4 regions of the Streptomyces sp. NPDC048370 genome follow, and region 4 is predicted to be linked to each of the others. Evidence: riboswitches for the same ligand, from Rfam matches in the RefSeq annotation. Region 4 holds a riboswitch; each other region holds the start of a gene.
What was found. A riboswitch is a leader RNA that binds a small molecule or an ion and turns the genes downstream of it on or off. The one in region 4 is predicted to bind cobalamin.

Region 1: linked by a shared signal. The riboswitch ahead of ACGFYP_RS13890 (ABC transporter substrate-binding protein) and the one ahead of ACGFYP_RS05415 (energy-coupling factor ABC transporter permease) in region 4 are both predicted to bind cobalamin.
Region 2: linked by a shared signal. The riboswitch ahead of ACGFYP_RS02625 (CoA-acylating methylmalonate-semialdehyde dehydrogenase) and the one ahead of ACGFYP_RS05415 (energy-coupling factor ABC transporter permease) in region 4 are both predicted to bind cobalamin.
Region 3: linked by a shared signal. The riboswitch ahead of ACGFYP_RS31105 (cobalamin biosynthesis protein) and the one ahead of ACGFYP_RS05415 (energy-coupling factor ABC transporter permease) in region 4 are both predicted to bind cobalamin.

The regions. Positions count from the first base shown of each region.
Region 1 is NZ_JBICYI010000005.1:179,050-182,246, forward strand. Features, by position in the region: gene ACGFYP_RS13885 (FecCD family ABC transporter permease) at 1-157, opposite strand, end outside; gene ACGFYP_RS13890 (ABC transporter substrate-binding protein) at 154-1,230, opposite strand; cobalamin riboswitch at 1,242-1,438, opposite strand; gene ACGFYP_RS13895 (LLM class flavin-dependent oxidoreductase) at 1,473-2,591, opposite strand; gene ACGFYP_RS13900 (LLM class flavin-dependent oxidoreductase) at 2,605-3,197, opposite strand, start outside.
Region 2 is NZ_JBICYI010000001.1:622,620-625,816, forward strand. Features, by position in the region: gene ACGFYP_RS02625 (CoA-acylating methylmalonate-semialdehyde dehydrogenase) at 1-1,387, opposite strand, end outside; cobalamin riboswitch at 1,646-1,832, opposite strand; gene ACGFYP_RS02630 (methylmalonyl-CoA mutase family protein) at 1,981-3,197, shown strand, end outside.
Region 3 is NZ_JBICYI010000019.1:105,099-108,295, forward strand. Features, by position in the region: gene ACGFYP_RS31100 (cobyric acid synthase) at 1-220, opposite strand, end outside; gene ACGFYP_RS31105 (cobalamin biosynthesis protein) at 217-1,194, opposite strand; cobalamin riboswitch at 1,228-1,364, opposite strand; gene ACGFYP_RS31110 (hypothetical protein) at 1,507-1,728, opposite strand; gene ACGFYP_RS31115 (anion permease) at 1,741-3,006, opposite strand.
Region 4 is NZ_JBICYI010000002.1:352,871-356,067, forward strand. Features, by position in the region: gene dhaK (dihydroxyacetone kinase subunit DhaK) at 1-523, shown strand, start outside; gene dhaL (dihydroxyacetone kinase subunit DhaL) at 529-1,143, shown strand; gene ACGFYP_RS05410 (PTS-dependent dihydroxyacetone kinase phosphotransferase subunit DhaM) at 1,140-1,544, shown strand; cobalamin riboswitch at 1,618-1,845, shown strand; gene ACGFYP_RS05415 (energy-coupling factor ABC transporter permease) at 1,874-2,572, shown strand; gene ACGFYP_RS05420 (energy-coupling factor ABC transporter substrate-binding protein) at 2,572-2,913, shown strand; gene cbiQ (cobalt ECF transporter T component CbiQ) at 2,920-3,197, shown strand, end outside.

The sequences.
Region 1 (3,197 bases), on a different contig from region 4:
CGTCGCCGACACCGATGTCCGCGGGACCGATGGTGACGGCCACCGCGAGGGAGAGGACCAGCGCGACGCACCCGGCGGCGAGGTAGGGAAGCGTACGGCTACGGGGAGGAGCACCAGCACCACTAGCAGTACTGGTACGCGTACGGGTACGGGTCATCGGGCGGGGCGGTGGCGGCGCAGGCCGGCGGCGAGCTGCTCGATGCCCTCGACGGTACGGATCGTCGGGTTCATGGCCTGCCCGCTGAGGACGACGTACCGCTTGTTCCGCACGGCGTCCATCGTCTTCGTCACCGGGTGGGACTCCAGGAACTCGATCTTCTTGGCGGCGCTCTCCCCCGACTGCGCCTTGCGCGTCAGGTCTCCGATCACGAGGACGTCGGGATCGCGGTCGGCGACCGCCTCCCAGCCGATCTGCGGCCACTCCTCGGTGGTGCCGTCGAAGACGTTCTTCACCCCCGTCTCGCGGGTGATGACACCGGGCGCCCCGCAACAGCCCGCCATGTAGGGGGACTCGGAGTCGGAGAACCAGTAGAGGACGCTGACACCGCCCGCGTCGAGCCCCTCGGTGGCCTTCGTGACGCGCGCCTTGAGCTGCGCGACGAGCCGCTCGCCGCGCTCCTCCACGCCGAACACCCGGGCCAGGTCCCGGACTTCGCCGTAGACGACGTCCATGGTCAGCGGCTCGGTGCGCTTGCCGTCCCCGCCGCCGCTGTTGTCCTTGCCCTGGCAGTCGGACGGGGAGAGGTAGGTGGGGACGCCGAGTTGCTCGAACTGCTCGCGGGTGGCCACCCCGCCCTTGGCGAGGGTGGAGGCGAACGAGGCCGCCACGAAGTCGGGTTCGGTGTCGAGGACCTTCTCGAAGGAGGGGTAGTTCTCGGCGAGGCGAGGCACGCCGGACGCTGCCTTCTCCAGGCCCTTCATCACCGGGTCGGTCCAGGTCGCGGTCCCCACCATCCGGTCGCCGAGACCGAGGGAGAGCATGATCTCGGTGGTGCCCTGGTTGAGCGATACGGCCCGGCGCGGGCCGCCGCCCTTGACCTCCACCTTACGGCCGCAGTTCTCGATCGACTGCGTACGGCCGGAGGGCGACCCACCCGCCGTGCCCTTGCCCCCGCCTCCGCCACCACCGCCGCAGCCGGTCAGCAGCAGGGCTCCGGAGAGGAGCAGGGTGAACGTACGGGTGGCGGGGCGGGCGAGGGCCACGGGACTTCCTCGGCGTCGAGGGCCCATACGCGGGGCCCGTGTCGTACGGATCCGCCAGCAGGTCTTCGGACTCGGGATCATCCGGACGGAGCGCCTTCCCGGACCGGTTCCCCGGTCCAGTGGCTTCGTGCCCCGCCCGTCACCCTCACCGCTGCGCGTCAGCTCCGGATTCGCACCGGATTCCCTGACTCCGTACGTCACGCACGTGAGTTCGACTGGCTAGCGCAAGCTACCACACGGGCCGAACGGCCCCTTCCGGGCGAATCGATTCAGCGGCGGTTCCACTCCTCCGCGAGGAGCCGGTAGGAGCGCACCCGGTCGGCGTGGTCGTGGGTGATCGTGGTGACGAGGAGTTCGTCCGCGCCCGTGGCCTCCCTGAGCTGTTCCAGTTGGTCGGCGACACGGGCCGGGGAGCCGACGAACTGGGTGTCGACGCGGTCGGCGACGAGCGTCAGGTCCGCCTCGGTCCAGTCGTGGTCGAGGGCCTCGTCCGGGGTCGGGAAGGCGATGGCGCCCTCGCCGGTCCGGATGCTGCGGACCCAGAGTCCGTAGCCGGTGGCCAGTTCGCGCGCGGTCTCGTCGTCCTCGGCGACGACGACGTCGGTGGAGACGCTGACGTACGGTCGGTCCAGCTCCGCGGACGGCTTGAACGCGGCGCGATAGCCCTCGGCCGCCTCCAGTACGGTCGCCGGGCTGACGTGGTAATTGGCGGCGAACCGCAGGCCGTTGCGGCCCGCGACCTCGGCGCTCGCCCCGCCGCTGCTGCCGAGGATCCAGACCTCCACCTCCGCGCCCTCGCCGGGGACGGCGTGCGCCTCGATGCCGTCCGCCGAGCGGTAGTCGCCGCGCAGGAGCGCCAGGATGTCGTCCACCTGCTCGCCGTACTCCTGGGGGCGGGCGCCCGGCTGGTGCAGGAGCTGGTGCTGGAGGCGGAAGCGCGGCGAATCGACCAGGTGCTCGAACGAGAAACGCGGCGGGATCGTCAGCCCGTTGGGGGCACGGCCGCCGACACCGCCCGGCGCGTCCCCGCCCGCAGGCCCCGAGGGTCGCCCGCCCGAGCGGCCGAGGCCCAGGTCGATGCGCCCGGGGTGCAGGGCGTCGATCAGCCCGAACTCCTCGACGGTGGACAGGGCCGTACGGTGGCCGAGCAGCACGGCCCCGGAACCGATCCTGATCGTGGAGGTCGCCGAGGCGGTCAGCGCCAGCACGACGGCGGGCGAGGCCCCGGCGACGCCCGGGTTGAGGTGGTGCTCGGCGAACCAGTAGCGGGCGTAGCCGAACCGCTCGGCCTGTCGGGCGAGGTCGATCGAGTTGCGGAGCGCCTCGGCGGCGGTCGAGCCGGACGAGATCGGGACGAGGTCGAGGACCCCCAGCGGGATGGCGGGCATGAACGGGTGCTCCTCAGCGGTCGGCGGAGACAGGAATGGGGGCGAGGGAGGGGGTGGGTGACTCGCCCTGGGGGTCGAGCCCGAGGACCGGGGCCCAGGGGAACGGCGGGTCGGGGATCTCCCGTCGCAGGACCGGCGCGATGTCGGACTGGAAGCGCTCCAGGGACGCGCGGTGCTGAGCATCCGTCAATCCCCCGGCATCGGCCTGCAGATGGAGCACGCTGTGCCCGAACTGCTCGTGGTACCACCGTACTTTGTCGATGATCTGCTGCGGGCTGCCGATGAGCGCCGAGCTCCGCTCGACGAAGTCCTCCAGGGTCAGGAAGACCGGCTCGACGCCCATCTGCTTCTGGAACGCGAGGTTCGCCTCGAACACCGGCCGGTACGCGGCGATCGCCTCCTGCGAGGTACGGGCGGTGTGGAAGCCGGCCGTCCCGGCGCCGACGACCGCGCGGGCCGGGTCGTGGCCGTAGTGCTCCCAGCGCTCGCGGTAGTGCCGGACGAGCGCGGCGTACGGCTCGATCGGGTGGGTGACGTTGGCGGAGAAGAGCGGGTCCCCGTATCGGGCGGCGAGATCGACGGACTCCTCGCTGGTCGCGCTGCCGT
Region 2 (3,197 bases), on a different contig from region 4:
TCCAGCCGCCGAAGGTGTGGTACGCCACCGGCACCGGGATGGGCACGTTGACGCCGACCATGCCGGTGTCGACGCGCCGGGTGAAGTCCCGTGCGGTGTCGCCGTCACGTGTGAAGATCGCCACGCCGTTGCCGTAGAGGTGCTCGCTCGGCAGTCGCAGGGCCTCCTCGTAGTCGGCGGCGCGGACCACGCAGAGCACGGGGCCGAAGATCTCCTCCTGGTAGACGCGCATCTCCGGGGTGACCCGGTCGAAGAGGGAGGCCCCGGCGAAGAAGCCGCCCTCGTGCCCGGGGAGGACGAAGTCGCGTCCGTCGACGACGAGTTCGGCGCCCTCCTCGACCCCGATGCCGACGTACGTACGGACCCGTTCGACTGCGTCCGGGCCGACCATCGGGCCGAAGTCGGCGTCCGGGTCGTCGCTGCGGCCGATCCTCAGCGCGCCGATGCGCTCCTTCAGCCGGGCGACGAGGGCGTCGGCGGTCTCCTCGCCGACGGGGACGGCGACCGAGATGGCCATGCACCGCTCGCCGGCCGAGCCGTACCCGGCGCCGATGAGGGCGTCGACGGCCTGGTCGAGGTCGGCGTCCGGCATCACGATCATGTGGTTCTTGGCGCCGCCGAAGCACTGGGCGCGCTTGCCGTGGGCGGCGGCGGTGGCGTAGACGTGCGCGGCGACGGGGGTGGAGCCGACGAAGCCGAGGGCGGCGACGCGGGGATCGTCGAGGAGGGTGTCGACGGCTTCCCTGCCTCCGTTGACGACGTTGAGCACGCCGGGCGGCAGCCCCGCCTCCAGGAAGAGTTCGGCGAGCCGCAGCGGTACGGACGGGTCGCGTTCGGAGGGCTTGAGGATGAAGGCGTTTCCGCAGGCCAGGGCGGGGGCTGCCTTCCAGAGCGGGATCATCGCGGGGAAGTTGAACGGGGTGATCCCTGCGACGACGCCGAGGGGGGCGCGCAGGGAGTGGACGTCGATGCCGGTCCCGGCGTTGTCGGTGAACTCGCCCTTGAGCAGGTGCGGGATGCCGGCGGCGAACTCCACGACCTCCAGGCCGCGTTGGAGGTCTCCGTGGGCGTCGGCGACGGTCTTGCCGTGCTCGGAGGAGAGCAGCCTGGCCAGGTCGTCCTTCTCCTGCTCGACCAGCTGGAGGAAGCGCAGGAGGACCCGGGCGCGGCGCTGCGGGTTCCAGGCGGCCCAGTCGCGCTGCGCCCGGGCGGCGTCCGCGATGGCGGCCTCGGTCTCGGCCCGGTTGGCCAGCGGCACGCGGGCCTGGACCTCGCCGGTGTTGGGGTCGTACACGTCGCCGTAGGACCCCGAGGTTCCCGGGGTGTGCCTGCCGCCGACGAAGTGGGTCAACTCGCGTACGGGGGTGGTGTCTTGTGCGCGGACCATGAATGCCTGCTCTCGTCAGGTGATCCGGATGGCGCGCCGGAGGACCACCGCGACCGCGCGCACGCCGGGAGGCGTGGGCGGGACGGTGGGGGGTGCGGCGCGAGAGCGCGAATGGCGGAGGCGCCGTCAGGTCCTGACGGGCCTGCGGTGGTGGGATCCTTCTCGACGGACTCCTCGACGGGCGGGAGCCCGTCGGCCGGATCCGCTGGGAGTGTGCGGGCGCACCGATGCCATGCGTGTCAGCTCCATCCTCGTGGACAACACGGAACATCCCGCGGCCGGTATCCTGACTCCCGGATCAGCGCGCGCCGTCCGCCTTCCCGACAGCGGACTGTCAGTGGCGTGCTGCTCGACGGCGTACTCCCCGGTCACAGTGGCGGGACCGCGCCGGAATCACACCGGCTTCCCTGCACCGCGGGCCTTCGCCGCGACTATATAGTTGGACGTCCTAGTAAATCCACCCCCGGGCGGGTGATCACCCGCGGCTCCATCCCTAGAACGGATGCCGTCGGCGCTTCAAGACCTACCCGCAATGGGCAAGGTCACAGCGGTGCCACGACTACCGTTTGAGCGAGCTGACCTAACATCCGAGCATGACTGTCCTTCCCGACGACGGGCTCTCCCTAGCCGCCGAATTCCCCGACGCATCCCGTGAACAGTGGCAGCACCTGGTGGCCGGGGTGCTGCGCAAGTCGGGCAAGGACGTCGAGGGGCCGGCGGCCGAGGACGCCCTGTCCACCGCCCTGGAGGACGCGCTCCGCGTCCGTCCCCTCTATGCCGCCGAGGACACCGCCCCCGAGCCCGGCCTCCCCGGTTTCGCCCCGTTCGTCCGGTCCGGCCGCGCCGAGGGCAACACAGCCGGCGGCTGGGACGTACGCCAGCGACACACGACCCCCGACGCCCCGACGGTCCTCGCCGACCTGGAGAACGGCGTCACCTCGCTCTGGCTGGTGGTCGGCGAGGGCGGCTTCCCCGTCGGGCGTCTGGGCCAGGTCCTGGAAGGCGTCTACCTCGACCTCGCGCCCGTCGTCCTCGACGCGGGCCAGGACGTGGAGGAGGCCGCGCGGGAACTGCTGCGGCTTTACGAGGAGCGGGGCGTCGCCCCGGAGGCGGCGCGCGGCAACCTGGGGGCGGACCCCCTCGGCCTGGAGGCCCGCACGGGCCGGCCGTACGACTTCTCCCCCGCCGCCGGGCTCGCCCGGCGCTGCGTCGAGGAGTACCCGGGCCTGCGGGCCCTGACCGTGGACGCACTGCCGTACCACGAGGCCGGCGGCTCGGCCGCGCAGGAGCTGGGGTGCGCACTCGCGACCGGCGTCACGTACCTGCGGCAGCTCACGGAAGCGGGACTCACGGTCGAACAGGCCCTCGGGCAGCTGGAGTTCCGGTACGCGGCCACCGCCGACCAGTTCCTCACGATCGCCAAGTTCCGTGCCGCGCGCAGGCTCTGGGCCCGGGTGGCCGAGGTCAGCGGGGCGAGCGGCGCGGGCGCGCAGCGCCAGCACGCGGTGACATCCCCGGTGATGATGTCCCGCCGCGACCCCTGGGTGAACATGCTCCGCACCACCGTGGCCACCCTGGCCGCGGGCGTGGGCGGCGCCGACTCCGTCACCGTACTGCCCTTCGACCACGCGCTCGGCATGCCGGACGCGTTCGCGCGGCGCATCGCCCGTAACACCTCGACCATCCTCATCGAGGAGTCGCACCTCGCACGGGTCATCGACCCGGCGGGCGGCTCCTGGTACGTGGAGCGCCTGACGGACGAACTCGCCCACGCGGGCTGGGAGTTCTTCCAGACGATCGAGAGCGCGGG
Region 3 (3,197 bases), on a different contig from region 4:
GCGCGGTCGGCTCGACCCTGGCCGCCTGCGCCTGCATGGCCTGCGCCCGGCCGATCTCCGCGCCCTCACGGGTCACGAAGGAGTTCAGGGACATGTTCTGGCCCTTGAACGGGGCGACCTTCACACCCTGCCGGACCAGCCAGCGGCAGATGCCCGCCGTGACGACGCTCTTGCCCGCGTCGGAGGTGGTCCCGGCGACGAGCAGCCCCCCGCCCCTCATACCGTCCTCCGCTTCACCGCGCGCGCCTTCAGCGCGCCCGCCACGATCCGTCCGCCCACGCAGGCCGCGAGCGTAAGCCCCGTCACCCGGCGCGAGAGCCGGACCGCCCGTTCGATGTCCGCGACCTCCACGGCCCGTCCCTCCCCGTTCAGTACGGGCCGGTGCTCGACCCGGCCGCCGTACGACAGCGTCCCGCCGAGCCGTACCCCGAGCGCCCCCGCGAAGGAGGCCTCCACCGGTCCTGCGTTGGGGCTCGGGTGCTTGGCCGCGTCCGCCCGCCAGGCGCGCACCGCCCCGCGCGGATCCCCGCCCGCCACGGTCGCGAGCGCGGCGGTCAGCCGGGCGCCCGGCCAGCCGGCCACGTCGTCGAGCCGGGCCGAGGCCCAGCCGAAGCGCCGGTACCGCGCCGACCGGTGGCCGACCATCGCGTCCAGGGTGTTCACCGCCCGGAAGCCGACCAGGCCCGGAACACCCGCGACCGCCCCCCAGACCAGGGCTCCGACGACCGCGTCGGAGGTGTTCTCCGCGACGGACTCCACGACCGCGCGGGCCATCGCAGGACCGTCCAGGGAGTGCGGATCGCGCCCGCAGAGATGGGGGAGCCGCTCGCGGGCGACCTCCAGGTCGCCGGCGGCCAGCGCCCCGCCGATCGCGCGGGCCTCCCGGCCCAGGCTCGTCCCGCCGACGACGGCCCAGACGGCGGCTGCGGTCAGCGCGGCGGAGGCCCTCGGGTGGTCACGTACCGTACGGGCGGCCAGGGCGGCGGCGCCCGCGGCGCCCGTCACGCAGACGGCGGTGTGCAGCGCGCCCCACCCGCGGTGGTCGCGCCGGAGCAGCTTCTCGACGGCCCCCGCGGCCCGCCCGAAGGCGGCGACCGGATGGCCGCGGCGGGGGTCGCCGACGATCAGGTCCGCGGCCAGTCCGGCGGCGGCGCCGTACGCGAATACACCTGTGGCTGCGTTGCGGCCGGGCATGGCGCTGTGTCCTCACTCAGGGTCCGCGCCCCGGCTCGACGTGACCGGCGGCGAGAGTTCCTGGCTCCCGGGGGTTCGACTCCCCGGTCACAGTGGCGGGACCGCGCCGGATTCGCACCGGGCTTCCTCTGCTTGCCGCCGTAATGGCCCCGGAAGTCCACCACGTGTACGAAGACCCGTCAACTCACGCTTGACCTGCGGCGGGACAGTGTGCGAAGCACCACACGGCCTGCGATCGGCCCTCGTGAAACGACGACCGGGCGGGCCGCACCCGAAGGTGCGACCCGCCCGGTCGTCGAAGCGGGACCGTCGTCAGACGACGATCAGATAGATGCCGTACGCGACGGCCGCCGCGCACAGCGCGAAGCAGGCGTACGCGCCGGTGCGCGCCATGGCCGCCGAGCCTCCCTGGGCCGCGGCCTGCTCCTGCTTGGAGAGGCCGATGATGCCGAGGGTGAAAAGGCCCACGAGGGCGACGGTCGCCACGAGGCTGACTCCGAAGACGGAGCCGAGAGCTGCCCAGTCGATCTTCATGTCGTTGGTTCCTTACACCGCGGCCGGGGCGGCGGGGGCTGCCGGGTCCGTGGGGGCCGGCGAGGGGATGGTGGTCTTGAGGTGCTCGTCCGCGACGGCGGCCACGGAACCGGCCGGGGCCGGCGGGGCGACGGCCGCGATGGCGGTGGTCACGACGCCCGCGGGCTCGCCGTCGATCTCGTCGGCCGTGACGTTGTGGTGGTCGACCGGCTTGCGGCGCGAGAGCGCCCAGATGACGGCCGAGCCGGCGACGAGGAGGACCGCGACGGCGGCGACGCCCCAGGGGCCCTGCTTGGTGAGGAACTCGGCGCCCGCGCCGACCAGACCCGCGGCGGGCAGGGTCAGGCCCCAGGCGACGAACATCCGGGTCGCGGTCGACCAGCGGACGACACCGCCCTTGCGGCCGAGGCCCGCGCCCATCACGGCGCCGGAGCAGGACTGCGTGGTGGAGAGGGAGAAGCCCAAGTTGGACGAGGCCAGGATGACCGTCGCGGCGCTGGTCTGGGCGGCGAAGCCCTGCTGCGGCTGGAGGTCGGTGAGGCCCTTGCCCATGGTGCGGATGATGCGCCAGCCGCCGAGGTAGGTGCCGAGCGCGATCGCGACACCGGCGGCGACGACGACCCACATCGGGGGGTTGGAGCCGGGGGCGAGGACGCCGCCGGTGACCAGGGCGAGGGTGATGACACCCATCGTCTTCTGCGCGTCGTTGGTGCCGTGCGCCAGGGAGACGAGACCGGCGGAGGCGATCTGGCCGGCCCGGTAGCCCTTGGCGGTGGACTTCGTGTCCGTCTTCGCACCGATCTTGTACGTCAGCTTGGTGGCCGCCATCGCGGCGAGGCCGGCGACGAGCGGCGCGGCGATCGCGGGGATGAGGACCTTGCTGACCACGGTCGAGCCGTTGACGGCCGACCAGCCGGCCGACATCACGGCCGCGCCGATCAGTCCGCCGAAGAGGGCGTGGGAGGAGCTGGACGGCAGACCGAGGAGCCAGGTCAGCAGATTCCAGAGGATGGCGCCGACGAGCGCCGCGAAGATCACTTCAGTACGAATGCCCTGTTCGTTGATGATCCCGCCGGAGATCGTCTTGGCGACCTCGACGGACAGGAAGGCACCGACCAGGTTGAGCACGGCGGACATGGCCACCGCGGTCTTGGGCTTGAGGGCACCGGTCGAGATGGTCGTCGCCATCGCGTTGGCGGTGTCGTGGAAACCGTTCGTGAAATCGAACACGAGAGCTGTCACGACCACAATCGCGAGCAGCAGCGTGATGTGTTCCATTTACCCAGGCAATCGTTTGACGTCAGTGGCTGGACGAACGTAGGCAACCTGAGTGAACGGAAGGTGAACTGGGTCGGGCGTTGTGGTGTCCCAAATCGGGTTCCAGTCATTCCGCTTGAGTCGTCGAGGGGTCTCTCGTGAACGCTCTGTCCACGATGTGGGCACCGTGCGACCCCGGGTAATCCGTGCCG
Region 4 (3,197 bases):
GAAGATCGCGGGGGCCGCCGCCGAGGAGGGCGCGCCGCTGGAGCGGGTCGAGGCGATCGCGCGGCGGGTGAACGAGCGGTCGAGGAGTTTCGGTGTGGCGCTGAGCGCCTGCACCACGCCCGCGAAGGGCAGCCCTACATTCGAACTGCCTGAGGGTGAGCTGGAGTTGGGCATCGGGATCCATGGCGAGCCGGGACGTGAGCGGCGCGCGATGATGACCTCGCGCGAGATCACCGACTTCGCCGTCGACGCCGTACTGGAGGATCTACGGCCGTCCGGCCCGGTCCTCGCCCTGGTGAACGGCATGGGGGCCACGCCGCTGCTCGAACTGTACGGGTTCAACGCCGAGGTGCATCGGGTCCTCGCCGAGCGCGGGGTGCCCGTCGCGCGCACGCTGGTGGGGAACTACGTCACCTCGCTCGACATGGCGGGCTGCTCGGTGACGCTCTGCCAGGCCGACGAGGAAACGCTGCGACTCTGGGACGCGCCCGTGCAGACGGCCGCCCTGCGCTGGGGTCGGTGAGAGGGATGTCCGAGACGAACCAGTTCGACGCCGCGTTCTTCCGCCGCTGGCTGGCCACGGCCGCGGCCGCCGTCGAGCGAGAGGCCGAGCGCCTCACCGAGCTCGACTCGGCGATCGGCGACGCGGACCACGGTGCCAACCTGAAGCGGGGCTTCGCCGCCGTGACGGAGGTGCTGGAGAAGGAGCCGCCCGCGACACCGGGGGCGGTACTCGTCCTCGCCGGGCGGCAGTTGATCTCCACCGTCGGCGGCGCCTCCGGCCCGCTGTACGGGACGCTGCTGCGCCGCACCGGCAAGGCGCTCGGCGAGGCGGAGTCGGTGACGCGGCAGGATCTGGCGGCCGCGCTGGCGACCGGGGTCGCCGCCGTCGGACAGCTCGGCGGGGCCCAGGTCGGCGACAAGACGATGCTGGACGCGCTCGTGCCCGCGGCCGAGGCGCTCGGCGACTCCTTCGCCGCCGCCCGGGACGCGGCCGAGGCCGGGGCCCTCGCGACCGTACCCCTGCGGGCGCGCAAGGGCAGGGCGAGCTACCTCGGCGAGCGTTCCGTCGGGCACCAGGACCCCGGGGCGACCTCGTCGGCGCTGCTGATCGCCGCGCTCGCGGAGGTGGCCGCCGCATGACCGGTCAGGTGGGCATCGTGCTGGTCTCGCACAGCGCGGCCGTGGCCGACTCCGTCGCCGCCCTGGCGCGGGGGCTCGCGGGCGGTGGGGCGACCGCGCCGGTCGCCGCCGCCGGAGGCACCCCCGACGGGGGTCTCGGCACCAGCTCCGAGCGGATCGTCGAGGCGGCGAAGGCGGTCGACGGCGGTGCCGGGGTCGCCCTCCTCGTCGACCTCGGCAGCGCCGTCCTCACGGTCAAGGCACTCCTCGCCGAGGGGGACGAGCTGCCGGAGGGGGCGCGGCTCGTGGACGCCCCGTTCGTCGAGGGCGCCGTCGCCGCGCTCGTCACGGCGAGCGCCGGCGGGGACCTGGACGCGGTGACGGCCGCCGCGGCCGAGGCGTACACGTACCGGAAGGAGTGAACGCGCGCCAGACGGGACGAGGAGCGGTCGGGGGGCGCGCGGGAGATCTGTCACACACCGTCCGGGAGCGCACCCGTGTTGTGATGTACCTGGTCAACCCACTAATGTCACAGCGCCTTGGTGTACGGGAAACCGGTGCGGTACCGGTGCGGCCCTCGCCACTGTGATCGGGAAGTCCGGCTCCATCCCTCTTTCGGGGAAGCCACTGGACCGCCGCGGGAGACCGCGGGGGTGTGGGAAGGCGGAGCCGCGGCGGCATGACCCGTCAGCCAGGAGACCGGCCAAGGTGCGTTGTCCATCCACGAGGTGCTGGAGAGGGTCTCCCAACCATGCATATAGCCGAGGGGTATCTGCCCCCTGTGCACGCGGCCGCCTGGGGCGTCGCGTCCGCTCCTTTCGTCGTCCACGGCGTCCGCGCGCTGACCCGCGAGGTCAGGTCCAACCCCGAGTCCACGCTGCTGCTCGGTGCGGCCGGGGCGTTCACGTTCGTCCTGTCCGCGCTCAAGATCCCGTCGGTGACGGGTAGCTGCTCGCACCCGACCGGTACGGGTCTGGGCGCGATCCTGTTCCGTCCACCGGTGATGGCGGTCCTGGGCACGATCACCCTGCTGTTCCAGGCGCTGCTGCTCGCGCACGGCGGGCTCACCACGCTCGGCGCCAACGTGTTCTCGATGGCGATCGTCGGGCCGTGGGCCGGGTTCGGTATGTACTGGCTGCTGCGCCGGTTCGACGTGCCGCTGATGGTGAGCGTGTTCTTCGGCGCGTTCGTCGCCGACCTGTCGACGTACTGCGTGACCAGCGTCCAGCTCGCGCTCGCCTTTCCCGACCCGGGCAGCGGTGTGCTCGGGGCGCTCGCCAAGTTCGGCTCCATCTTCGCGGTGACGCAGCTGCCGCTCGCCGTCAGCGAGGGTCTGCTGACGGTGCTCGTGATGCGGCTGCTGACGCAGTCCAGCAAGGGGGACCTGACCCGGCTCGGCGTCCTGCTCCCGTCCCGTAAGAAGGCCGACACCGCGGAGGCGAGCGTCTGATGAGCCGGAACGCGAAGATCAACTCCCTCATCCTGCTCGTCGTCGCGGCGCTGGCGGTGCTGCCGCTGGTCCTGGGCCTCGGCGACCACAAGGAGGAGCCGTTCACCGGAGCCGACGCCGAGGCGGAGACGGCGATCACCGAGATCGCTCCCGACTACGAGCCGTGGTTCAGCCCGCTCTACGAGCCCGCCTCGGGCGAGATCGAGTCGGCGCTCTTCGCCCTGCAGGCGGCGCTCGGCGCCGGCGTGCTGGCGTACTACTTCGGCGTGCACAAGGGCCGCAAGCAGGGCGAGGCTCGCGCCGAGGCGAAGGCGCTGCGGTCGGCGTCCGGCGACGAGTAACCGCCGGTGCTGCCGATCGACGCGGCGGCGCACAGCAGTCGCTGGCGCCGCCGCCACCCGTGCGAGAAGGCTGTACTCGGCTTCGGTCTGACGCTGTGCGCGGTGTCTCTGCCGCCGTGGCCCGGTGCCGTCCTGGTCGCGGCGGCCACCCTGGGCGTCCTGCTCGGTCCGGCGGGGGTGCCGGGGCGTCAGCTGTGGCGCGCGTTCCGGATCCCGCTGGGCTTCTGTGTGACGGGGGCGATCCCGCTCCTGTTCGAGGTCGGCGGGGACCGGGGTCTCGTCGT